Regions from separate parts of the Bradyrhizobium sp. 18BD genome, predicted to be linked through region 1. Evidence: predicted binding sites of a transcription regulator. Region 1 holds the regulator's gene; the other holds the start of a gene.
The links. Region 1 encodes PhoB, which activates phosphate uptake and scavenging genes when phosphate is short. Its sites were predicted from a motif close to TGTCATNNANCTGTCAT; they were not measured.
Positions count from the first base shown of each region.

Region 1 (11,553 bases):
CTACTTCACCGCGTCGAAGCACCAGGCCAAAATGCCCTTCTGCGCGTGCAGGCGGTTCTCGGCTTCGTCGAACACGACCGATTGCGGGCCGTCGATCACCTCATCCGTGACTTCCTCGCCGCGATGAGCCGGCAGGCAGTGCATGAACAGCGCGTCGGGCTTGGCCAGCGACATCAGCTTGGAATTGACCTGGTAGGGCTTGAGCACGTTGTGGCGATGCTCGCCCTCCTTGTCGCCCATCGACACCCAGGTGTCGGTGACGACGCAGTCGGCGCCCTTCACGGCGGCCTCGGGATCGGTGCCGAGCACGATCGGCGCGCCGGTCGCCTTGATCCAGTCGCGCATCACCTTTTTCGGCGAGAGCTCCGGAGGGGTTGCGACATTGAGCTGGAATTTGAAGCGCTCGGCCGCATGGGCCCACGACGCCAGCACGTTGTTGTCGTCGCCGGTCCAGGCCACCGTCCGGCCCTCGATCGGGCCGCGATGCTCCTGATAGGTCAGGAGGTCCGCCATCACCTGGCAGGGATGCGAGCGCCGCGTCAGGCCGTTGATGACGGGCACGGTCGCGTTGGCCGCAAGCTCGAGCAGCGCATCGTGGTTGAGGATGCGGATCATGATGGCATCGACATAGCGCGACAGCACGCGCGCGGTGTCGGCAATGGTCTCGCCGCGGCCGAGCTGCATCTCGGCGCCGGTGAGCATGATGGGCTCGCCGCCGAGCTGGCGCATGGCGACGTCGAACGAGACGCGCGTCCGCGTCGAGGGACGCTCGAAGATCATCGCCAGCGTCTTGCCTTCGAGGGGCCTGACCGGCTGATGCGCCTTCTGCTTCGCCTTCATGGCGGAGGAGGCGTCGAGCATGCTCTTGAGCTCCGACAGCGGCAGCTCGTCGATGTCGAGGAAGTGCTTCGGTGTTTTATTGGGGGACTTGCTCATCAGCTTGCCGCCCTCTTGTTGCCGGCAAGCGCAGTGCAGGCGCGCTCCAGCCGCCCGACGCTGTCCTCGATCTCGGCCTCGCTGACGATCAAGGGCGGCAGGAAACGCACGACATTGTCGCCGGCGCCGACCGTGAGCAGCTTTTCGTTGCGCAGCGCCGCGACGAGATCGCCGGACGGCACGACAGCCTTGATGCCGATCAGCAACCCTTCGCCGCGCACTTCGCAGACGACATCAGGATGCCGGTCGATGACGGAGGCGAGCTTCTGCTTGAGCAGCAGCGACATCTTCTGCACGTGGTCGAAGAAGCCGGGCTTGAGCATGACGTCGAGCACGGCGTTCGCAGCCGAGATCGCCAGCGGATTGCCGCCGAAGGTCGAGCCGTGCGAACCGGGGCCCATGCCGGACGCCGCCTCCGCGGTCGCGAGCACCGCGCCGATCGGAAAGCCGCCGCCGAGCGCCTTCGCCAGCGACATCACGTCGGGCGTGACGCCGGTGCGCCGATGGGCGAACAGATCGCCGGCGCGGCCCATGCCGGTCTGCACCTCGTCGAAGGCGAGCAGCAGGCCCTTCTCGTCGCAGAGCTGGCGCAGCGCCTTGAGGAACGCAGGCGTTGCCGAACGCACGCCGCCCTCGCCCTGGATCGGCTCGATCAGGATGCCGGCGGTCTGCGGGCCGATCGCCTTCTTCACGGCCTCGATGTCACCGTGCGGGATCTGGTCGAAACCGTCCATCGGCGGACCAAAGCCTTCGAGATATTTTGCCGATCCCGTCGCGGCCAGCGTTGCCAGCGTGCGGCCATGGAAGGCGCCTTCGAAGGTGATGATGCGATAGCGCTCCGGATGTCCCTTGGAGAAGTGATGATGGCGGACCAGCTTGATCACGCCCTCCAGCGCTTCGGCGCCGGAATTGCAGAAGAACACGAAGTCCGCAAAGCTCTCGCTGCACAGGCGCGCGGCGAGCTTCTCGCCATCGGGGCTCTGGAACAGGTTCGACATATGCCAGAGCTTCGTCGCCTGCTCCTGCAAGGCCTTGACCAGCGCGGGATGGGCGTGGCCGAGCGCGTTCACCGCAACGCCGGAGGTAAAGTCGAGATAGCGGTCGCCGTTGGTCGCAATCAGCCAGCAGCCTTCGCCGCGCTCGAAACCGAGGTCGGCCCTGGCGAAAACGGGGAGCAAATGCGGCGCTGCGCTGTTAGTCATGACGATCACTTGATGTTGCGGACGGCGTGAGCGTGCATTGCGCAACGCACCATCAACCGGCCCGGAAAACGAAACGTGCCGCCTTTTAAGGGCGGCACGTGTCACTATCTTATGCCTGGTGATACCGGTGTCAATGCCGCCCGAAAGCCTCGCGAAACGCTGAATCCGTAGTCTTGCGGTGCCGAATTAGCGGGGTTTTTGCCACGGAACATGTGGAAGCGAGTCGGCGGACTCTTGCGCGTGAGTCACGCCATATTGTAGCGTTTGGCTTGTCAGATACGACATCTCGTGCAGTGTTTCTGATCCTCTAAGTCCTCATGTACCGGCGTAAACGTTCGGGCGTTCCAGCTGCGCCCGGCGAGCCTTAAGGGATTCTGACGGCACGGGTTTTTCGAGGCTTAGGCATTCGCCGCATGGCGCCAGGATGGCGGCCGTACGGCGAGGGAAAGGGTGCAATGACGGTTTTGACCTGGTCCGACGATCGCGTCGAGCAGCTTAAAAAGCTCTGGGAGGCCGGACTTTCGGCCAGCCAGATTGCGGCCGAGCTCGGCAACGTGACCCGTAATGCCGTGATCGGCAAGGTGCACAGGCTCGGCCTGTCCGGCCGCGCCAAGAGCCCCTCGTCGGCGGCTCCCCGGCCGCGCAAGGCGCGTCCCGCGCAGCATATGATGCGGGTGAGCCGGCCGATCGCGCGCGGCAACACCGCGCTGGCGCAGGCCTTCGAGGTCGAGGTCGAGGCCGAACCGGTCACCTACGACAACGTGGTGCCGATGAGCCAGCGGCTGTCGCTGCTGGAGCTGAACGAGGCGACCTGCCACTGGCCGGTCGGCGATCCCTCCAGCCCGGATTTCTTCTTCTGCGGCGGCAAGGCCCTTTCCGGCCTGCCCTATTGCGCCCAGCACTCGCGGGTGGCGTATCAGCCCGCGGCGGATCGCCGCCGCGCACCGGCCAAGCCCGGCACGCGCTGAGCACGGCTTCAGACGACATCGTCCCGGCACACGGCTGGGACGACGATCGAGACATAAAAAAGCGCGCCAGGTGGCGCGCTTTTTATTTGGCTTGCTTGCAGCCGTTTTTACGTTTGCTCAGCCCCCGTCTGCTCAGCCACTTTAAGGCTGCTCAGACTCTTTAAGTCTGCTCAGCCTTGGCGAAGCGATCGTCGAGCGCGTAGCCGGCGCCGCGGACGGTGCGGATCGGATCCTGCTCGCGGCCGAGATTGAGCAGCTTGCGCAGGCGGCCGATATGCACATCGACGGTGCGTTCGTCGATGTAGATGTCGCGGCCCCAGACGCTGTCGAGCAGCTGCTCGCGCGAGAACACGCGGCCGGGATGCTCCAGGAAGAACTCCAGCAGGCGATATTCGGTCGGGCCGAGATCGATCGGCCGGCCCGAACGTGCCACGCGGCGCTTGTCGCGATCGAGCTCGATGTCGCCATAGGCGAGCACCGTGGCGAGCCGCTCGGGGCTGGCACGCCGCAGCAGGCCCTTCACGCGGGCCAGCAGCTCCGGCACCGAGAACGGCTTGACGATGTAGTCGTCGGCACCGGTCGCAAGACCGCGCACCCGCTCGCTCTCCTCACCGCGCGCGGTGAGCATGATGATCGGGAGCTGCTTGGTCTCGGGCCGGGTGCGAAGCCGGCGGCACAGCTCGATGCCGGAGAGGCCCGGCAGCATCCAGTCGAGCACGATCAGATCGGGGATGTGCTCCTTGAGACGGGTGTCGGCATCGTCGCCGCGCATCACCGTCTCCACGTCATAGCCGTCGCCTTCGAGGTTGTAGCGAAGCAGCTCGGTGAGAGCTTCCTCGTCCTCAACCACCATAATGCGTGCGCCCATGGGGTCGTCGCTCCTTAGCTAATCAGGTATTCGGGACCGTCGTGGCGAAGGTCGTCATGTCGCCCTTCGGCCGCTTGTCGGTGATCGCCTGGCCCTCGATCATATAGAACACGGTCTCGGCGATGTTGGTGGCGTGGTCGCCGATGCGCTCGATGTTCTTGGCGCAGAACATCAGATGGATGCAGAACGAGATGTTGCGCGGATCCTCCATCATGTAGGTGAGGAGCTCGCGGAACAGCGAGGTGCAGATGGCGTCGACTTCCTCGTCGCCCTTCCACACCGCCATCGCCGCCGGCAGATCGTGCGCGGCATAGGCGTCCAGCACCGACTTGACCTGCTGCTGCACGAGGTCGGTCATGTGCTCCAGGCCGCGGAACAGCTTCAGCGGATGGAAGTCGGCATCGAGCGCGGCAACGCGCTTGCCCATGTTCTTGGCGAGGTCGCCGATCCGCTCGAGATCGGTCGCGACGCGCATGGCGCCGACGATCTCGCGAAGGTCGACGGCCATCGGCTGACGGCGCGCGATGGTGAGCACGGCGCGCTCCTCGATCTTTTTCTGCAGCGCGTCGATATCGGCGTCGGCGGTGACGACGCGCTGGCCGAGCGGGACGTCGCGGCGGATCAGCGCGTCGACGGAATCGACGATCAAGCGTTCGGCGATGCCGCCCATCTCGGCGACCAGGCGGGTGAGCTCCTGGAGGTCGGTGTCGAAGGCCTTTGCGGTATGTTCAGAACCCATGTTCCGTCTCCTCAGCCGAACCGGCCGGTGATGTAATCCTGCGTACGCCGGTCGGTCGGCGACGTGAAGATCTTGCTGGTGTCGTCGAACTCGATGAGCTCGCCGAGATACATGAAGGCGGTCTTGTCGGAGACACGCGCCGCCTGCTGCATGTTGTGGGTGACGATCGCGATCGTGTAGTTCTCGGACAGTTCCTGGATCAGCTCCTCGACCTTGGCGGTCGAGATCGGATCGAGCGCCGAGCAGGGCTCGTCGAACAGGATCACCTCGGGGCGCACCGCGACGGTGCGGGCGATGCAGAGGCGCTGCTGCTGGCCGCCGGAGAGCGACAGGCCGGAGGCGTTGAGCTTGTCCTTGACCTCGTTCCACAGCGCGCCGCCGCGCAGCGCCTTCTCGACGCGGTCGTCCATCTCCGACTTCGAGATCTTCTCATAGAGACGGATGCCGAAGGCGATGTTCTCGTAGATCGTCATCGGGAACGGCGTCGGCTTCTGGAACACCATGCCGACGCGGGCGCGCAGCAGATTGAGATCCAACTTGGGGTCGAGGATATTGGTCTGGTCGAGCATGAGCTGACCGGTGACGCGCTGGCCCGGATAGAGGTCGTACATCCGGTTGAAGATGCGCAGCAGGGTCGACTTCCCGCAGCCCGACGGGCCGATGAACGCCGTCACGCGGTTGGTGCCGAGCGACAGGTTGATGTTCTTCAGCGCATGGTGGTCGCCGTAATAGAAGTTGAGGTTGCGCACCGTCACCTTGGCGGGCGCTTCCGGCAACGGCTGCGAGCCGGGCTGAACGGGCGTACTCACGGAAACAGACATTTCGCTCATTTTGCAGTCCTCTCGGCGCTCAGGATGCGCGCGCCAATGTTCAGGGCAAGCACGGTCAACGTGATCAGCAGCGCGCCGCTCCAGGCGAGCTGCTTCCAATAGGCGTAGGGGCTCTGGACGAAGTTGTTGATGGTCACCGGCAGGTTGGCCATCGTCTTGTTCAGGCTGAGGCTGAAGAACTGGTTCGACAGCGCGGTGAACAGCAGCGGCGCGGTCTCGCCGGCGACGCGGGCGGTCGCTAGCATCACGCCGGTGATCAGACCCGAGCGGGCCGCACGATAGGCGATCCGCTTGATCACCAGCGAGCGCGGCAGGCCGAGCGCGGAGGCCGCCTCGCGCAATGCGTTCGGCACCAGCAGCAGCATGTCCTCGGTCGTGCGCAGCACCACCGGGATGACGATCACGGCGAGCGCGAGGCAGCCGGCGATCGCCGAGAAGCCGCGCATCGGCACCACCACCGCGCCGTAGATGAACAGGCCGATGATGATCGAGGGCGCCGACAGCAGGATGTCGTTGATGAAGCGGATCACCGAGGTCAGCTTGTCGTTGCGGCCGTACTCGGCGAGATAGGTGCCGGCGAACAGGCCGAGCGGCGCGCCGATGCCGACGCCGAGCACGGTCATGATCAGCGAGCCGACGATCGCGTTGAGCAGGCCGCCGTCGGTCGAGCCGGGCGGCGGGGTATTTTCGGTAAAGACCTGCAGGTTGAGCCCGGCGAGGCCGTTGTAGAACAGCGTCAGCAGGATCAGCGCGAGCCAGGTGACGCCGAAGGCGGCAGCGGCGAGGCACAGCGCACGGATGACGATGTCCATGCGGCGGCGGCGGGCGTAAATCGGGTTCATGTTACTTCCCCGCCTTCTTTTCGAGACGCAGCAGCATCAAGCGTGCGGCCGCGAGCACGAAGAACGTCAGCACGAACAGCAGCAGGCCGAGCAGGATCAGGCCGGACTGATGCAGGCCGTCGCTCTCGGCGAACTCGGAGGCGATCGCCGCCGAGATCGTGGTGCCGGGTGCGAAGATCGACGACGAGATGCGGAACGAGTTGCCGATGATGAAGGTCACCGCCATGGTCTCGCCGAGCGCGCGGCCGAGCGCCAGCATGACGCCGCCGATGACGCCGACGCGGGTGTAGGGGATCACCACGCTGCGGACCACTTCCCAGGTGGTGCAGCCGACGCCGTAGGCGGCTTCCTTCAGCACCGGCGGTACCGTCTTGAACACGTCGACCGAGATCGAGGTGATGAAGGGCAGCACCATGATGGCGAGGATCAGCGCGGCATTGAACAGGCTGAGATAGGACGGCGGACCGGCGAAGATCGCGCCCAGCACCGGAATGCCGTCGAAGATCTTGATCATGAAGGGCTGGAACGTGTTGGCCAGGAACGGACCCAACACGAAGAAGCCCCACATGCCGTAGATGATCGAGGGGATACCGGCGAGCAGCTCGATCGCCATGCCGATCGGGCGGCGCGCCCATTGCGGGCAGAGCTCGGTGAGGAAGATGGCGATGCCGAGACCGACCGGAATGGCGATCAGCATCGCGATGAACGAGGTCACCAGCGTGCCGTAGATCGGTCCGAGCGCGCCGAGCACGGGGGGATCTGCCGACGGCGCCCAGCGCTGCGTCCACAGGAAGGAGAACCCGTATTCCTTCATCGCCGGGAAGGCGCCGACGATCAGCGACACGATGATGCCGCCGAGGATCAGCAGCACCGAGATCGCGCTGAGGCGCGTGATCCAGTAAAATGTGAGGTCGCCGACTTTGAACGCGCTCAACGCCTTGGCGCGGTCATACGGTCCGGCGTCGTCGACGATATCGCTCTGAACGGCCATCTCTGCCACGCCGATCCCCTGTACCCGTTTATACACGCTTGTTTTTGGTCTGGTGCCCCGGATGCGGCACGATGCCGATCCGGGGTAGAAGTCGTGCGGTTCACGGCGCGGTCGTTTCGGACCGCACCGTGCTTGGCAAGAAAGAGCTTAGCTCTTGATCTCGGCAGCCCAGGTCTTCTCGATCAGGGTCACGACGCCCTCGGGCATCGGGATGTAGTCCAGCTCCTCAGCCGCCTTGCCGCCGTTCTTGAAGGCCCAGCGGAAGAACTTGATGGCTTCCTGCGAGGCCGCCTTGTCGGTGGCTTCCTTGTGCATGAGGATGAAGGTCGCCGCCGTGATCGGCCAGGACTTGTCGCCGGGCTGGTCGGTCAGGATGACGTAGTAGCCGGGAGCCTTGGCCCAGTCGGCGTTGGAAGCGGCCGCCTGGAAGGCTTCGACGGTCGGCTGCACCGGCTTGCCGGACTTGTTGACGAGACCAGTGTAGGTCAGCTTGTTCTGCTTGGCATAGGCGTACTCGACGTAACCGATCGAGTTCTTGGTCTGGCTGATGTTGCCCGACACGCCTTCGTTGCCCTTGGCGCCGACGCCGACCGGCCACTCGACCGCGGTGCCCTCACCGACCTTGCTCTTCCAGTCCGCGGAGGCCTTGGAGAGGTAGTTGGTGAAGTTGAAGGTGGTGCCCGAACCGTCCGAGCGGCGGACCACGGTGATCGCTTCCGAGGGCAGCTTGGCGTTGGGATTGAGCTTCTTGATCGCGGCGTCGTCCCACTTGGTGATCTTGCCGAGATAGATGCTGGCGAGGGTCTCGCCGTCGAACACGAGCTCGCCGGCCTTGACGCCCTCGATGTTGACGACCGGAACGATCGCGCCCATCACCATCGGCCACTGGACGAGGCCGTCCTTCTCGAGCTGCTCGGCCTTGAGCGGCGCGTCGCTGGCGCCGAAGGTCACGGTCTTGGCCTGGATCTGCTTGATGCCGCCGCCGGAGCCGATCGACTGGTAGTTCAGACCGTTGCCGGTCTCCTTCTTGTAGGCGTCAGCCCACTTCGAATAGATCGGGAACGGGAAGGTCGCACCGGCACCCGTGATATCGGCGGCAAAGGCCGCCGTCGTCGTGGCGGCGACCAAGCCGGCAGCGACGATCGTTTTGATGAAATTCATGCTGGTCTCCATACAGGGGAACGAAGCGCCATCCGCGCCCGATCGCGCTCCCCGCGTCGCCCCTTTAGGAGCGATCGGCTGTGCTTTTACGAAGGTTTCGTGACAGTCGGATGACATAACCAAGCGATTGAAATCGCTTGGTATTTATGCCGATACGGGAGTCTTCGCCTGGGGAAAACAGGCGGTGAAAGTGGCGCCCTGCCGGGGCACGCTTTCGATCAAAAGCCGGCCGCGATGACGGTTAAGAATATGTTTCACCAGCGATAATCCGAGCCCCGTGCCGCCCTGCGAGCGGCTGTCGCCGACATCGACCCGGTAGAACCGCTCGGTCAGCCGCGGCAGGTGCTCGGGCGCGATGCCGGGACCGAAGTCGCGGACCATGACCCGGATTTCCTGAGTTCCATCAGTGGCCGCCGGTGTGGTCAGCGATACGATGACACGCCCGCCCGAAGCGCCGTATTTGAGCGCGTTCTCGATCAAATTCTCGAACAGGCGGAGCAGCTCCTCGCGGTCGCCGGCGATCATCACCGGCGGCTCCGGCAGATGGATCTCGACCTCGACCTGGCGTTCCCGGGCGAGCGGCTCGAGCCCGTCGGCGACCTGGCGGATGATCGGCAGCAGGTCGACCAGCGTGTCCGGCCGCACATGGGCCGACAGCTCGACCCGCGACAGCGAGAGCAGATCGTCGATCAGGCGCGCCATGCGGGTGGCCTGATTGTGCATGATGCCGAGGAAGCGCTCGCGCGCCTTCGGATCGTCCTTGGCCTGGCCCTGCAGCGTGTCGATGAAGCCGGACAGCGCGGCCAGCGGCGTGCGCAGCTCGTGGCTGGCATTGGCGACGAAGTCGGCGCGCATCTCCTCGACCCGGCGCAGCGGCGTCTGGTCGTGGAAGGTCATCAGCATGCATTTGTCGGCGCCGCCGAACGAGGTCGGCACCGGCACCGGCGTGATGATCAGTTCCATCCAGCGATCGACCGGGACGTGGTCGAGATAGGTCGCGCGCCGCGGCTCGGTGGTCGCGATCGACTCGCGCAGCGCCGTGATGATCTCCGGCGAGCGCAGCGCGAACTGGGCGAGCTCGTTCCGGCGCAGCGCCGGCGCGAGCTGGGCGGCTGCGGCATTGAGATGGATGACACGGCCGGCGCGGTCGAGCAGCACCGCGGGATCCGGCATGCCGGCAACGACCGCGGCCACCGCCGCGCTCTCGACCGGATTGATGCGCCGGACATCGTCGCGCGAGGCGGCCGCATCGTGCAGGCGCCAGGGGATCAGCGCCGCGGCGGCGATGCAGAGGAACACGGCGATGGCGTGCAGCGCCGACAATTCGCCGAGCGACACCACGATCGACAGCGCCAGCGCCGCAGCGATCAGGATGATCGTCGAGTGCCGCAGCCGGTCAGACCAGGGCTGCGCGGTGGCCGAAGAAGGGGCGTCGATCGCCATCGGGGCGGGCTTCTCCTAGAGGGCTGCGCCGTCAGGCGCCGCTGTCGCTGCGCTCTCTCACATAGGCGGCTTCAGGCGCCGGGCCTGGGTCGAGCTTGAGCGCCGCCTGCTGCAAACGCTTCGATCGAGCGCCGATGATAACCTCGCGAAACGTCAGCAAGATTACAGAGATGACGAAGGGGGACAGATAATAGAGGACGCGGAACAGCAGCATGCCGCCGAGCAGTTCCTCCCGGTCCATCTGCCAGAGGCCGACCAGCATGGCGGCGTCGAACACGCCGAGACCGCCGGGCGAGTGGCTGGCAAAGCCCAGCAGCGTCGCCGAGACGAAGATCACCGCGACCACGACGAAGCCGAGATTGGGCTCGTCCGGAACCAGCACGTACATCGCCAGCGCACAGAAGCCGAGATCGACGATGCCGATCGCGATCTGGAGCAGCGTCAGCGGGCCGCCGGGCAGCACCACGGTCCAGGGACCGCGGCCGACCACGCGCGGCTGGGTCCAGACCCAGACCACATAGGCGACCAGCGCGACGATGATCATCATGGCCAGCGCCCGGTTCAGCCAGGGCGGCAACTGGTCGATCGAGGCGGCGGCTTCCGGATGATAGGAGATGCCGAGGCCAAGCACGGCGGCATTGCCGAGCCAGAAAGTCAGGCCGGCGAGGAAGCAGATCTTTGCGACGTCGATCGCGTTCAGGCCATAGGCCGAATAGATGCGGTAGCGCACCGCGCCGCCGGTGAAGACGCTGGCGCCGACATTGTGGCCGATCGAATAGCTGGTGAAGGCGGCGAGCGCATTGATGCGGTAGGGCACATGGGAGTGGCCGATCGCGCGCACGGCAAACAGATCGTAGAAGGTCAGTGTGAAATAGCCCGCGGCGACGAACAACGCCGCCATCGCAATCTGGCTCGGCTCGGTGCTCTTGATCGCTTCGAGGACTTCGTTGAAGTCGATGCCGCGCAGCATGTGGTAGAGCACATAGCAAGCGATGCCGATGACCGCGACGCTGATCACAACTCCCAGCTTATGCAGGATTTGCTTCTGGCGCAGAAACGTCATCGCCCTGCGTATGGCTTCCAGCATCTAAACCTCGAACAACGCTTCAGCGGCCGGGGTGGCCGGCGAACAGGCGAACGACGCACTGGCACTCAACGAACTCTCGCCGCCGGCTCCGGCATCGCGCATGCCCCCCGTCCATCCACTAGCGCGTTTCGGGGCCGAGTGGAATTCGCCAATTCGAACAAAAACTCGTGCCTTCAATGTTTTAGGCAGGTTGCGGGCTCCTGATGCACGGTTTGGCGCTTTCGGCGGCAAGACTTGACGCGAATCTCCATGGCAATCCTGCGCAAGCGCCATGAAGTTTTGATGATTTCGACCGGACAATGTTCCGCCGCGGCTTAAGTCGAAATCAATCTATGGGCCGCATCCGCCCGTTGAAAGAGGGGATAAGGGCAGCGTTGTTCACGGTTTTCCGATGGACCGAAAGGCCGCGGCGCGGGCAGCCGCCCTTTGGGGACGATCCGACGACGCCCCGGATGATTGCCGCACTGCGGCGACGATCTCGTCAGG
Region 1 covers NZ_JAVAYL010000007.1:101,102-112,654, forward strand. The annotation lists gene argF (ornithine carbamoyltransferase) at 1-936, opposite strand; gene RAD16_RS14895 (acetylornithine transaminase) at 936-2,138, opposite strand; gene RAD16_RS14900 (GcrA family cell cycle regulator) at 2,594-3,106, shown strand; gene phoB (phosphate regulon transcriptional regulator PhoB) at 3,267-3,974, opposite strand; gene phoU (phosphate signaling complex protein PhoU) at 3,997-4,713, opposite strand; gene pstB (phosphate ABC transporter ATP-binding protein PstB) at 4,725-5,543, opposite strand; gene pstA (phosphate ABC transporter permease PstA) at 5,540-6,385, opposite strand; gene pstC (phosphate ABC transporter permease subunit PstC) at 6,387-7,376, opposite strand; gene pstS (phosphate ABC transporter substrate-binding protein PstS) at 7,524-8,537, opposite strand; gene RAD16_RS14935 (ATP-binding protein) at 8,682-9,980, opposite strand; gene RAD16_RS14940 (lysylphosphatidylglycerol synthase domain-containing protein) at 10,012-11,067, opposite strand.

Region 2 (11,553 bases), on a different contig from region 1:
TGCCAAGCTCGCGATTATCGACATAGCGGATGGCGATGGGCCGCCCGGCCAGGGCGCCGCCGAGGCCACTGGTGAATTTCAGCGGCAGGCAGGCCTTCAGCGATGAATTGATCGCGTTGAGGTAGCTGGTCCGTATGTCGGCGGGAACGCCGGCGGTCGCATAGGTCAGGCGCGGCGGACCGATCAGGCTGCCCGCCTTGTTGAAGCTGAAGCGCACCGACATCTGCATGCCCGCGCGCGCATCGTCGGATGGCGGCGGCGACCAGCAGGTGCGCAATTCGGCGAAGAGGTCGCCGATCGTGTCGAGGTCGTGATCCGGCTTCTGGTATTTGGCGCGATCGGCCGCGGGCGGGACGCTCTCGATCGTGAGCTGGAGATTCTCCCCGTAGGGATAATTCATCTCGGGAATGCAGGGGCCGGGCTCGAGTGGGCTGCAATAGGACGGCGTGCAGGGTCGGCCGTCGAGCACGCTGCACGGCTCGTGCGCAAACGGAATCGGATTGATCTGGCGACCCTGCGCGTTGGCGGCAACGGCCGATATCGCCAGCAGTATGAAAACGAGAAGGCCGCGCCACATGATGCGAGCTCGCAAGATCACATGGTGGAACGTGGCATTGCCCCCGACAAGGTCAAGCCCGCGACCGTTCACATGCTTGCGTTCAAGCATGCTGGCGCCGCCCGGCTTAACCGGGCGACGCCTACCCCTTCTTCTTGACGTCCTTGACGTTGGTGAACTCGATGCCCTCGGCGCGTTCCCTTGTGTAGCCGAGATAGAACTCGTTCCGGGCGAGATACACGGGATCGCCGTCGACATCGTCGGCGATGCTCGACGTGTTGGCGGCGATGAAGGTGTCGAGCTTCTTGCGATCCTCAGAGGAGACCCAGCGCGCGAGCTGGAACTCGCTGACCTCGAACTCGACCGGCAGGGAATATTCCGCGTCCAGCCGCGCCTTCAGCACGTCGAGCTGCAGCGCGCCGACGACGCCGACCAGCGCCGGTGCGCCGTCGCGCGGGCGGAACACCTGCACGACGCCCTCTTCGGACATCTGCTGAAGCGCTTCCTTCAGCTTCTTCGCCTTCATCGCGTCGGTGAGGCGGACGCGGCGGACGATTTCCGGCGCGAAGCTCGGCACGCCGACGAAGGTGAAATCCTCGCCTTCGGTCAGGGTGTCACCGATGCGCAGCGTGCCGTGATTGGGAATGCCGACGACGTCGCCGGCAAAGGCTTCGTCCGCGACCGAACGGTCCTGCGCGAAGAAGAATTGCGGGCTCGACAGCGGCATGCTCTTGCCGGTGCGCACCAGCTTGGCCTTCATGCCGCGGCTGAGCTTGCCGGAGCAGAGGCGCGCAAAGGCGATACGATCGCGATGGTTCGGATCCATGTTCGCCTGGATCTTGAACACGAAAGCGCTCATGCGCGGATCGGTCGCCTCGACCTTGCGCTGGTCGCTGTCCTGCGCGCGCGGCTCGGGCGCGAACTTGCCGAGGCCTTCGAGGAGGTCGCCGACGCCGAAATTGCGCAGCGCGCTGCCGAAATAGACCGGCGTCAGATGGCCCTCGCGAAACGCGCCCAACTCGAACGGCTTTGACGCTTCGGTGACGAGCTCGAGCTCGTCCTTCACTGCGGAGACGTCGAGATTGGCGTTGAGCTTGGCGAGCTCCTCGATCTCGATCTGCTGCGCCGCGCCGGTCTTGGCGCCGCCGCCTTCGAGCAGGCGCACGCCGCCATTGACGACGTCATAGGTGCCGAGGAAGTCGCGGCCGCGGCCGACCGGCCAGGTCATCGGCGTGGTGTCGAGCGCCAGCGTCTTCTCGATCTCGTCGAGCAGCTCGAACACGTCGCGGCTCTCGCGGTCCATCTTGTTGATGAAGGTGATGATCGGAATGTCGCGCAGGCGGCACACCTCGAACAGCTTTCGAGTGCGCGCCTCGATGCCCTTGGCGGCGTCGATCACCATGACCGCGGAATCGACGGCAGTGAGCGTGCGATAGGTGTCTTCCGAAAAGTCCTCGTGGCCCGGCGTGTCCAGCAGGTTGAAGACGAGGCCCTCGAACTCGAACGTCATGACCGAGGTCACGACCGAGATGCCGCGCTCGCGCTCGATCTTCATCCAGTCCGAGCGCGTGTTGCGCCGCTCGCCTTTGGCCTTGACCTGGCCGGCGAGATTGATGGCGCCACCGAACAGCAGCAGCTTTTCGGTCAGCGTGGTCTTGCCGGCGTCCGGGTGGGAGATGATCGCAAAGGTCCGCCGCCGCGCCACTTCTGCGGCAAGCGGGGAACGGGCCGGCGATTCGGCTGTGGGTGCGGCAATGTCGGACATGGCGGGAGCGTTTGGCAGGGAAAATGGGCTGGATCAAGCCTCATTTGGTGATTGCGGAGCCCTTCGGCCAGCCCCATATCGGCCTTGGCCATACTGGCCTTGGGGGAGGACGGCCTTCCTGCTCATCAGCCTATCAGCCTGCGGGGACGACCCTGCCTTGAATGGAGGGTCGTCATGGCCTGGAGCATCCTGTTCGTCGCCGGTCTTCTCGAAATCACCTGGGCGATCGGCCTGAAATACACCGAGGGCTTTACCAGGCTTGTTCCATCCATCATCACGCTCGCGGCAATGGCCGGCAGCGTCATCCTGCTCGGACTTGCCCTCAAATCACTGCCCGTCGGAACCGCCTATGCGGTCTGGACCGGCATCGGCGCGGTCGGGACCGCGACGCTGGGCATCATCCTGTTCGGCGAACCGGCGACAGCCTTCCGCCTCGCCAGCATCGCCCTGATCGTCGCCGGCATCGCCGGGCTGAAATTCGTTACCTGAGGAAGAGCTGGACCGCCCACCAAGTCAGCGCCGCGACGATGGCCGAGGCCGGGATCGTGATCACCCAAGCATAGACGATCGAGCTTGCGACGTTCCAGCGCACCGCCGAGACCCGGCGGGCCGCACCGACGCCGACGATCGCGCCGGTGATGGTGTGGGTGGTCGAGACGGGAACGCCGAGGAAGGTCGCCATGAACAGGGTCGCCGCGCCGCCGGTCTCGGCGCAAAACCCCTGCATCGGCGTCAGCTTTGTGATGCGCAGGCCCATGGTGCGGACGATGCGCCAGCCACCCATCAGCGTGCCCATCGCCATCGCCGCCTGGCAGGACAGCACCACCCAGAACGGTACGGAAAACTCGTTGCCGAGATGGCCCTGCGAATAGAGCAGCACCGCGATGATGCCCATGGTCTTCTGCGCGTCATTGCCGCCATGACCGAGCGAATAGAGCGAGGCGGAGGCGAATTGCAGGATGCGGAACGCACGGTCGACGGCGAAGGGTGTCGAGCGCACCGAGAGCCAGGACACGATCGCCACCAGCATCATCGCCAGCAGGAAGCCGACCAGCGGCGACAGCACGATCGCGAGCACCGCCTTGGACAGGCCGCTCCACACCGCCGCCGAGATCCCCGCTTTCGCCATGCCGCCGCCGACGAGGCCGCCAATCAGCGCGTGCGAGGACGAGGACGGGATGCCGAGCCCCCAGGTCACGAGATTCCAGACGATCGCGCCGATGAGGGCCGCAAAGATCACCTGCGCGTCCACCACCGCGGGATCGATGATGCCGGTGCCGATGGTCTGGGCGACGTGCAACCCGAATACCATGAAGGCGATGAAATTGAAGAAGGCGGCCCAGAGCACCGCGAATTGCGGCCGCAGCACGCGGGTCGAGACGATGGTGGCGATCGAATTGGCGGCGTCGTGCAGGCCGTTCAGGAAGTCGAACAGCAGCGCGACGGCGATCAAGCCGACCAGGACGGGAACACCGAGAGCAGCATCCACGGCGGCCCTGCCCTTAAAGTTGGCGCATGATCTCCGCGCAAACGCGTTCCGCGTTTGTCGCGAAGGAAAACCGCTGCACACTTTTCCGGATCATGCGCTAGACCTGCTCAATGACGATGCTGTTGATCTCGTTCGCGACGTCGTCGAAGCGATCGGCCACCTTTTCGAGGTGGTCGTAGATCTCGGCGCCGACGATGAAATCCATCGCATTGCCGTCGCGGTGCTTGAGGAACAATTCCTTCAGCCCGATGTCATGGAGATCGTCGACGCGGCCTTCGAGCTTGGTCAGCTCTTCCGTGATCGCGGTCAGCATCGCGACGTTCGGGCCGATCGACTGCATCAGCGGCAGCGCGCGGCCGACCAGATTGGCGCATTCGATCAGAAGCGCGCCGATCTCACGCATCGGCGGCTCGAAGGTGCGGACCTCGAACAGCATCACGGCCTTGGCGGTCTGCTGCATCTGGTCGATGGCGTCGTCCATCGAGGTGATGAGGTTCTTGATGTCGCCGCGGTCGAACGGCGTGATGAAGGTGCGGCGTACCGCCGTCAGCACCTCACGGGTGACGTTATCCGCGTCGTTCTCGAACTGGCTGACGCGCTGGCAATAGACCGGCGTCTCCTCGCCCCCGTTGAGCACGCCCTGGAGCGCGATCGCGCCTTGGATCACGGTCTTGGCATGGCGGTCGAACAGGTCGAAGAACCGTTCTTCCTTGGGCAGGAACGCGCGAAACCATCGCATCATGGGGATAGGCTACCGGTTGGAAATGGCCGGCCCGGATGGGCCGTCACAAAACTTTCATAAACCATTTCCGCCCCGCATGCGTGACATCTCACGCCCGCGGAGCCGGATCATCCACCGGATTATCGCGCCAATGAAATTGACGCGATATCAATTATTTAGAGCGATCTCCGGAAGTAATGGGCGATTTCGCCGATGACACCGCGCCGGAAGGTCAGCACGCAGACGACGAAGATCGAGCCCTGGATCACCGTCACCCACTGGCCGAAGCTGGCCAGATATTGCTGCATGGCGATGATCACGAAAGCGCCAACCACAGGCCCGAAGATGGTGCCAAGACCGCCGACCAGCGTCATCAGCACGACTTCGCCCGACATCGACCAGTGCACGTCGGTGAGCGAGGCGTTCTGCGCCACGAACACTTTCAGCGCGCCGGCAAAGCCGGCCAGCGTTCCCGACAGGACGAACGCCAGGAACTTGTACTGGTCGGTCCGGTAGCCGAGCGAGATCGCGCGCTGCTCGTTCTCACGGATCGACTTCAGGACTTCGCCGAACGGAGAGTTGATGATGCGGTAGATCAGCAGGAAGCCGGCGAGGAACCCAACCAGCACGACGTAATAGAGCACGGTCGGCTTGGACAGATCGAAGAGGCCGAACATGCGTCCCTGCGGAATGCCCTGGATGCCGTCCTCACCATGGGTGAACGGCGCCTGGAGGTAGATGAAGTACAAGAGCTGCGACAGCGCCAGCGTGATCATCGAGAAATAGATGCCCTGGCGGCGGATCGAGATGTAACCGGTGATGATCGAGAGACCAAAAGCAGCGACAATACCGACGAGGATGCCGAGCTCCGGCGGCAGTGCCCACACTTTCAGTGCATGCGCGCTGCAATAGCCGGCGGTGCCGAGGAACATCGCGTGTCCAAAGGACAGCAAGCCGCCATAGCCAATCAAAAGGTTGAAGGCGCAGGCGAGCAGCGCAAAGCACAGCGCCTGCATCACGAAGAACGGATAGACTCCTGTAAAGGGCACCGACGCCAGCAGCAGCGCCATCACCACAAACACAATCATCTCGTCGCGCATCGCGCGCGGGGTTACCGGCAGCGTGTCGTCCGTCAAGGCTGTCATATCAGGCCGCCCTTCCCGTCAATCCCGTTGGCTTCACTAAGAGCACCAGCACCATCAGCACGAACACGACGGTGTTGGAGGCCTCGGGGTAGAAATATTTGGTCAGGCCCTCGATCACTCCGAGCGCAAAGCCGGTGATGATGGAGCCCATGATCGATCCCATGCCGCCGATCACCACAACGGCGAACACGACGATGATGAGGTCGGCGCCCATCAGCGGCCGCACCTGGTTGATCGGCGCCGAGAGCACGCCCGCAAGCGCGGCAAGGCCGACGCCGAGGCCGTAGGTCAGCGTGATCATGCGCGGCACGTTGATGCCGAAGGCGCGGACCAGAGTCGGGTTTTCGGTGGCAGCGCGCAGGTAAGCGCCAAGCCGCGTCTTCTCGATTAGGAACCAGGTCGCAAGACACACGACCAACGAGAAGATGACCACCCAGCCGCGATAGATGGGTAAGAACATGAAGCCGAGATTCATGCCGCCCTTGAGCTGGTCAGGAATGGCGTAAGGCAGGCCGGAGGAGCCGAAATAGTTCTGGAACACGCCCTGCACGATCAGCGCGATGCCGAAGGTCAGCAGCAGGCCGTAGAGATGGTCGAGCCCGGTCAGGAATTTCAGCATGGTCCGTTCCAGGATCATGCCGAAGATGCCGACGATGATCGGCGCCAGCAGCAGCGCCCACCAGTAATTGATGCCGCCGAGGTTCAGGAGGAAATAGGCGACGAAGGCGCCCATCATGTAGAGCGCGCCATGGGCGAAATTGATGATGTTGAGCATGCCGAAGATCACGGCAAGCCCGAGACTGAGCAGCGCGTAGAACGAGCCGTTGATCAGTCCCACCAGTAGCTGAGCGTATAGAGCCTGCATCGATCCCGTACCCGGTCCCTTCGGCCTTCCCTGGATAGCTGCCCGCCGGCTCGAAGCCGGCGGGCTGTTGTTCTTACTTCTTGAGCAGTGGGCACTTGCTCTCGGAGAGCGGCGTGAAGGCCTGGTCGCCCGACACCGTGCCGACCAGCTTGTAGAAGTCCCACGGCCCCTTCGACTCGGAGGGCTTCTTCACCTCGAACAGATAGGCATTGTGGATGGTGCGGCCGTTGGGCTGGATCTCGCCCTTGCCGAACAGATCGTCCTCGGTCGGCATCGACTTCATCTTCTCGACGACCTTGACGCCGTCATGAGGATTGCCGCCGAGCGCTTCGAGCGCCTTGAGATAATGGCGCACGCCGGCATAGACGCCCGCCTGCACCATGGTCGGCATCGCGCCGTTCTTCATCTTCTCCGAGAACTTCTTGGAGAAGGCGCGGGTCTGGTCGTTCATGTCCCAGTAGAAGGTCTCGGTGAAGTTGAGGCCCTGCGCGGTCTCGAGACCAATCGCCTTGACGTCGGTGAGGAACAGCAACAGCGCGGCGAGCTTCTGGCCGCCCTTGACGATGCCGAACTCGGCCGCCTGCTTGATCGAGTTGGTGGTGTCGCCGCCGGCATTGGCAAGGCCGACGATCTTGGCCTTGGACGCCTGCGCCTGGAGCAGGAACGAGGAGAAGTCCGGCGTGTTCAGGGGATGCTTGACGCCGCCGACCACCTTGCCGCCATTGGCGGTGACCACGGCCGTGGTGTCGCGCTCGAGCGCCGCACCGAAGGCATAGTCCGCGGTCAGGAAGAACCAGCTGTCGCCACCCGCCTTCACCAGCGCCTGCCCCGTGGTGTGGGCCAGCATGTAGGTGTCGTAGGTCCAGTGCACGGTGTTGGGCGAGCACTGCGCGTTGGTCAGGTCGGAGGTCGCAGCACCCGAGTTGATGTAGACGCCGTTCTTTTCCTTGATGACGTTGTTGACGGCGAGCGCAACGCCCGAGTTCGGCACGTCGACGATGACGTCGACCTTGTCGACGTCGAACCACTGGCGCGCGATCGCGGTGCCGATGTCGGGCTTGTTCTGGTGGTCGCCGGAGATGATGTCGATCTTCCAGCCCTTGGCCGCGAGACCGGAATCCTCAACCGCCATCTGCGCGGCGAGCGTCGAGCCGGGGCCGCCGAGATCGGCATAGAGGCCGGACTGATCGGACAGCGCACCGATCTTGACCGTCTTGTCCTGTGCGAAGGCTACGCCAGCCGTGGTGACGGCCAATGCCGCGCCGAGCAGAAACGATGCAATCGACTTCTTCATGTGACTTCCCTCGTGAATTTCTCTTCGTCGTTTGACGTTTGGCCGTTCTAGACGCCGAGATAGGTGTGGAGCTTGTCCATGTTGGCGGCAAGCTCCGCGTTGGAAAATCCGTCAATGATCTTGCCGTGTTCGACGACGTAATAGCGGTCGGCGACGGTGGATGCGAAACGGAAGTTCTGCTCGACCAGGAGGATCGTGAATCCCTCCTTCTTGAGCCGCGCAATGGTGTGGCCGATCTGCTGGATGATGACGGGTGCCAGGCCCTCGGTCGGCTCGTCCAGCATCAGGAAGCTTGCGCCGGTGCGCAGGATGCGCGCGATCGCGAGCATCTGCTGCTCGCCGCCGGAGAGCTTGGTGCCCTGGCTGTTGAGCCGCTCCTTCAGGTTCGGAAACAGCTCGAAGATCTGCTCGAGCGGCAACCCGCCTTCACGGACCACTGGCGGCAGCAGCAAATTCTCCCGCACGTCGAGGCTGGAGAATATCCCTCGCTCTTCCGGACAGAACGCGATGCCCATGCGCGCAATCTTGTCGGAGGTCGCGCGGATGATCTCCTGGTTGTTGAATTTGATCGAGCCGGCACGCTTGCCGATGATGCCCATGATCGACTTCAGCGTGGTGGTCTTGCCGGCGCCGTTGCGCCCGAGCAGCGTGACGACCTCGCCCGCATTCACGTCGAAATTGATCCCGTGCAGGATGTGGGACTCGCCGTACCATGCTTCGAGGTTGCGGACCTGAAGGATGTTTCCGCCGGTCGCAGACTTTGCCGGAGCCTCGGCGATCGCAGTGTCAGGCATGACCGGCTCCCAGATACGCTTCCTTGACGCGCTCGTCCTTGGTGAGTTCGCTGTAATGGCCCTGCGCCAGCACCTGCCCGCGCGTCAGCACGGTGATGATGTCGGAGAGATTGGCCACGACGCTGAGGTTATGCTCAACCATCAGGATAGTATATTTCGCGGAGATCCGCTTGATCAGCGCCGCGATCTTGTCGATGTCCTCGTGACCCATGCCGGCCATCGGCTCGTCCAGCAGCATCATTTCGGGGTCGAGCGCCAGCGTCGTTGCGATCTCGAGTGCACGCTTGCGCCCGTAGGGCATCTCGACCGCGGGCGTATTGGCAAACTCGCTGAGGCCGACATCGTTCAACAGTTCGCGCGCGCGATCGTTGAAGCGGTTGAGCACCGACTTGGAACGCCAGAAGTCGAACGAGCTGCCGTGCTGGCGCTGAAGCGCGACACGGACGTTTTCCAGCGCGGTGAGATGCGGAAATACCGCCGAGATCTGGAACGAGCGAACGAGGCCCATGCGGGCCACGTCGGCCGGCGCCATCGCGGTGATGTCCTGCCCCTTGTACAGGATTTTTCCGGCAGACGGTTTCAGGAACTTGGTCAAGAGATTGAAGCACGTCGTCTTGCCGGCGCCGTTCGGGCCGATCAACGCATGAATGCTTCCACGGCGGACCTTGAGCGCAACGTCGCGGACAGCGAAGAAGCCCGCGAACTCCTTGGTCAAGCCTTCCGTTTCGAGAATAAACTCATCGGCCAAACAGATTTCCCCCTGCCCGCGCAAACGCGCGTGGCTATCCTTGTTGCTTCGACTTTCCCGACGCCTTGCGGCCGTCCGGGAACTCCGCCTCCGGGCGCGGAATATGCCGGAGGTGACGGGGGTTAGGCAAGGCGGAAAGCTGAGCAGATCAGGCCTTCGGCTGGGATACAAATGCTCCCTTAGTCGGAGGCGTTTCGATGTCGTGCCTGCCCGGCCTTCCGGTTCGCGAAAGCACCGGTCATCAAGCCGTCGTTAACGGTCTTTCGTCCCGCACGCCAGCCTTCATAGAAAATTTTCCCGCAAGCTGCATGATGCGCAGGTCTCGAACTGCCGGGAATATTGTTTTGGATTTCGCAAGCGCCGCGCCCTCCGTCGTCAAGTCGATCAGGCAGCGTGATCTCCTGAACACGTGGCTGCGACTTTATGCGCGCCAGCAGATGGCGCCTGCGATCTGGGAGTATCAGCCGGCACGACTCGAGGAAGAGTTATTCGATCTCATCTACTATACGGTGGATCTTTCGACCGAGACGCCACGCCTCGTCATCCAGAGCGAAGGCACGCGCATCTCGCGCGCCTATGGACATACCGGCAAGGGCGTTCCGCTGGATGAATATATCGGGGCGCGGCTCGTGCCTTTCGTGATGCCCATCTATCATGAATGCGTCGCGCGCGGACTGCCGGTCTACAGCGTGGCCGATGTCGACGACATCTATGGCCGCGTCGTCGCCTATGAGCGCTTGCTGCTGCCGTTCCAGACCGACGGAAAGGTCTGTCACGTCATCGCTTCGCTCAAGACCTTCTGCGAGGACGGCGGCTTCGAGATCAAGAATCTGATGCGCGGAAATGACGCGCTGCCGCGCCCGAAATTGCGCGCGGTGATCGATCGCGATCTCTTTCATCGCGCCCCCGGCCGCATCGCAGCCGCGGATGTGGTCGAGTTCGCCGATCAGCCCGGCGTCACCACCGAGATCATCGAGCTGAACTGACGCCCCGCGCGATCGGACGCCGTTCTACTTGGCCTTCACTTCCTTGGCGTAGATATCCGGCTTGAAGCCGACCAGCAGCTTGCCGCCGGCTTCCAGCACCGGCCGCTTGATCATCGATGGTTGCGCTAGCATCAGGGCCAGCGCCTTTTTCTCGGTGAGGCCTTCCTTGTCGGCCTCCGGCAGCTTCTTGAAGGTGGTGCCGGCGCGATTGAGCAGCGTCTCCCAGCCGACCTTGTCGCTCCACTGCTTGAGCTTGTCCTTGTCGACGCCCACAGCCTTGTAATCGTGAAACTCGTAGGCCACGCCGTGGCTGTCGAGCCAGGTGCGGGCCTTCTTCATGGTGTCGCAGTTCTTGATGCCGTAGATGGTGTTGGGCAAGAGCAGTTCCTCGCGCATGCGTGATGCTTCGGCTGCGGCGTTGTACGAAACTCCGCTTCGCGCGACAATATTGGGATCCAAGCCAGCTCTCCGAACGGATACATCATGCACGTCACTCACGATCCCGCCGCGGCCGCCTCGCCGACCATCGACTTCAACGCCTTCCTCGCGGTCGACATCCGCGTCGGGACCATCGTCGATGCAAAGCCGTTCCCGGAGGCGCGCAAGCCGGCGTGGCGGCTGTGGATCGACTTCGGTCCGGCCATCGGCGTGCGCAAGAGCTCGGCGCAAATCACCGAAAACCATCCGATCGAGACGCTGGTGGGACAACAGGTCGCGGCGGTGGTCAATTTCCCGCCGCGCCAGATCGGCCCGGTCGTGTCGGAGGTGCTGACGCTCGGCTTCCCCGATGCCGACGGCAAGGTCGTGCTGGTGCAGCCGAGCAAGCCCGTGCCGAACGGCGGACGGCTATTCTAGCGGCGCGCCATCGAGGCCGCAGCGGCGCCTCAATCGGCGCAATCACAACGGAACAATCTTCTCCCTTGCCGGCTCAAGACGGTCGGACTTGACCAAAATCTTCTTGGCGAATAAAAATGACTGACTGATCATTTTTTATATTGACCCGCTAAAGCAGAGCCCCAGCCGGCCACCGGCTAAAACGATCGATCTGTCAGTTATTTATGGACCGCCCGGATGCCCAAGATCAGCGACAAGCAGCGCGAAGGCCGGCGGCAGCAGATTCTCGAAGCCGCCCTCGGCTGCTTCGCCGAGGACGGATTTCACCAGACCGGCATGGCCGACATCGTCAAGCG
Region 2 covers NZ_JAVAYL010000003.1:229,473-241,025, forward strand. The annotation lists gene RAD16_RS07190 (hypothetical protein) at 1-577, opposite strand, end outside; gene RAD16_RS07195 (peptide chain release factor 3) at 699-2,321, opposite strand; gene sugE (quaternary ammonium compound efflux SMR transporter SugE) at 2,496-2,810, shown strand; gene RAD16_RS07205 (anion permease) at 2,803-3,810, opposite strand; gene RAD16_RS07210 (DUF47 domain-containing protein) at 3,908-4,552, opposite strand; gene RAD16_RS07215 (branched-chain amino acid ABC transporter permease) at 4,708-5,676, opposite strand; gene RAD16_RS07220 (branched-chain amino acid ABC transporter permease) at 5,678-6,541, opposite strand; gene RAD16_RS07225 (ABC transporter substrate-binding protein) at 6,615-7,835, opposite strand; gene RAD16_RS07230 (ABC transporter ATP-binding protein) at 7,883-8,629, opposite strand; gene RAD16_RS07235 (ABC transporter ATP-binding protein) at 8,622-9,377, opposite strand; gene RAD16_RS07240 (hypothetical protein) at 9,689-10,363, shown strand; gene RAD16_RS07245 (ArsC family reductase) at 10,388-10,741, opposite strand; gene RAD16_RS07250 (tRNA-binding protein) at 10,847-11,218, shown strand; gene RAD16_RS07255 (TetR/AcrR family transcriptional regulator) at 11,435-11,553, shown strand, end outside.
Region 2: RAD16_RS07210 (DUF47 domain-containing protein) is a predicted target of PhoB. The motif match lies at 4,594-4,610, and genes of this name have one in related genera.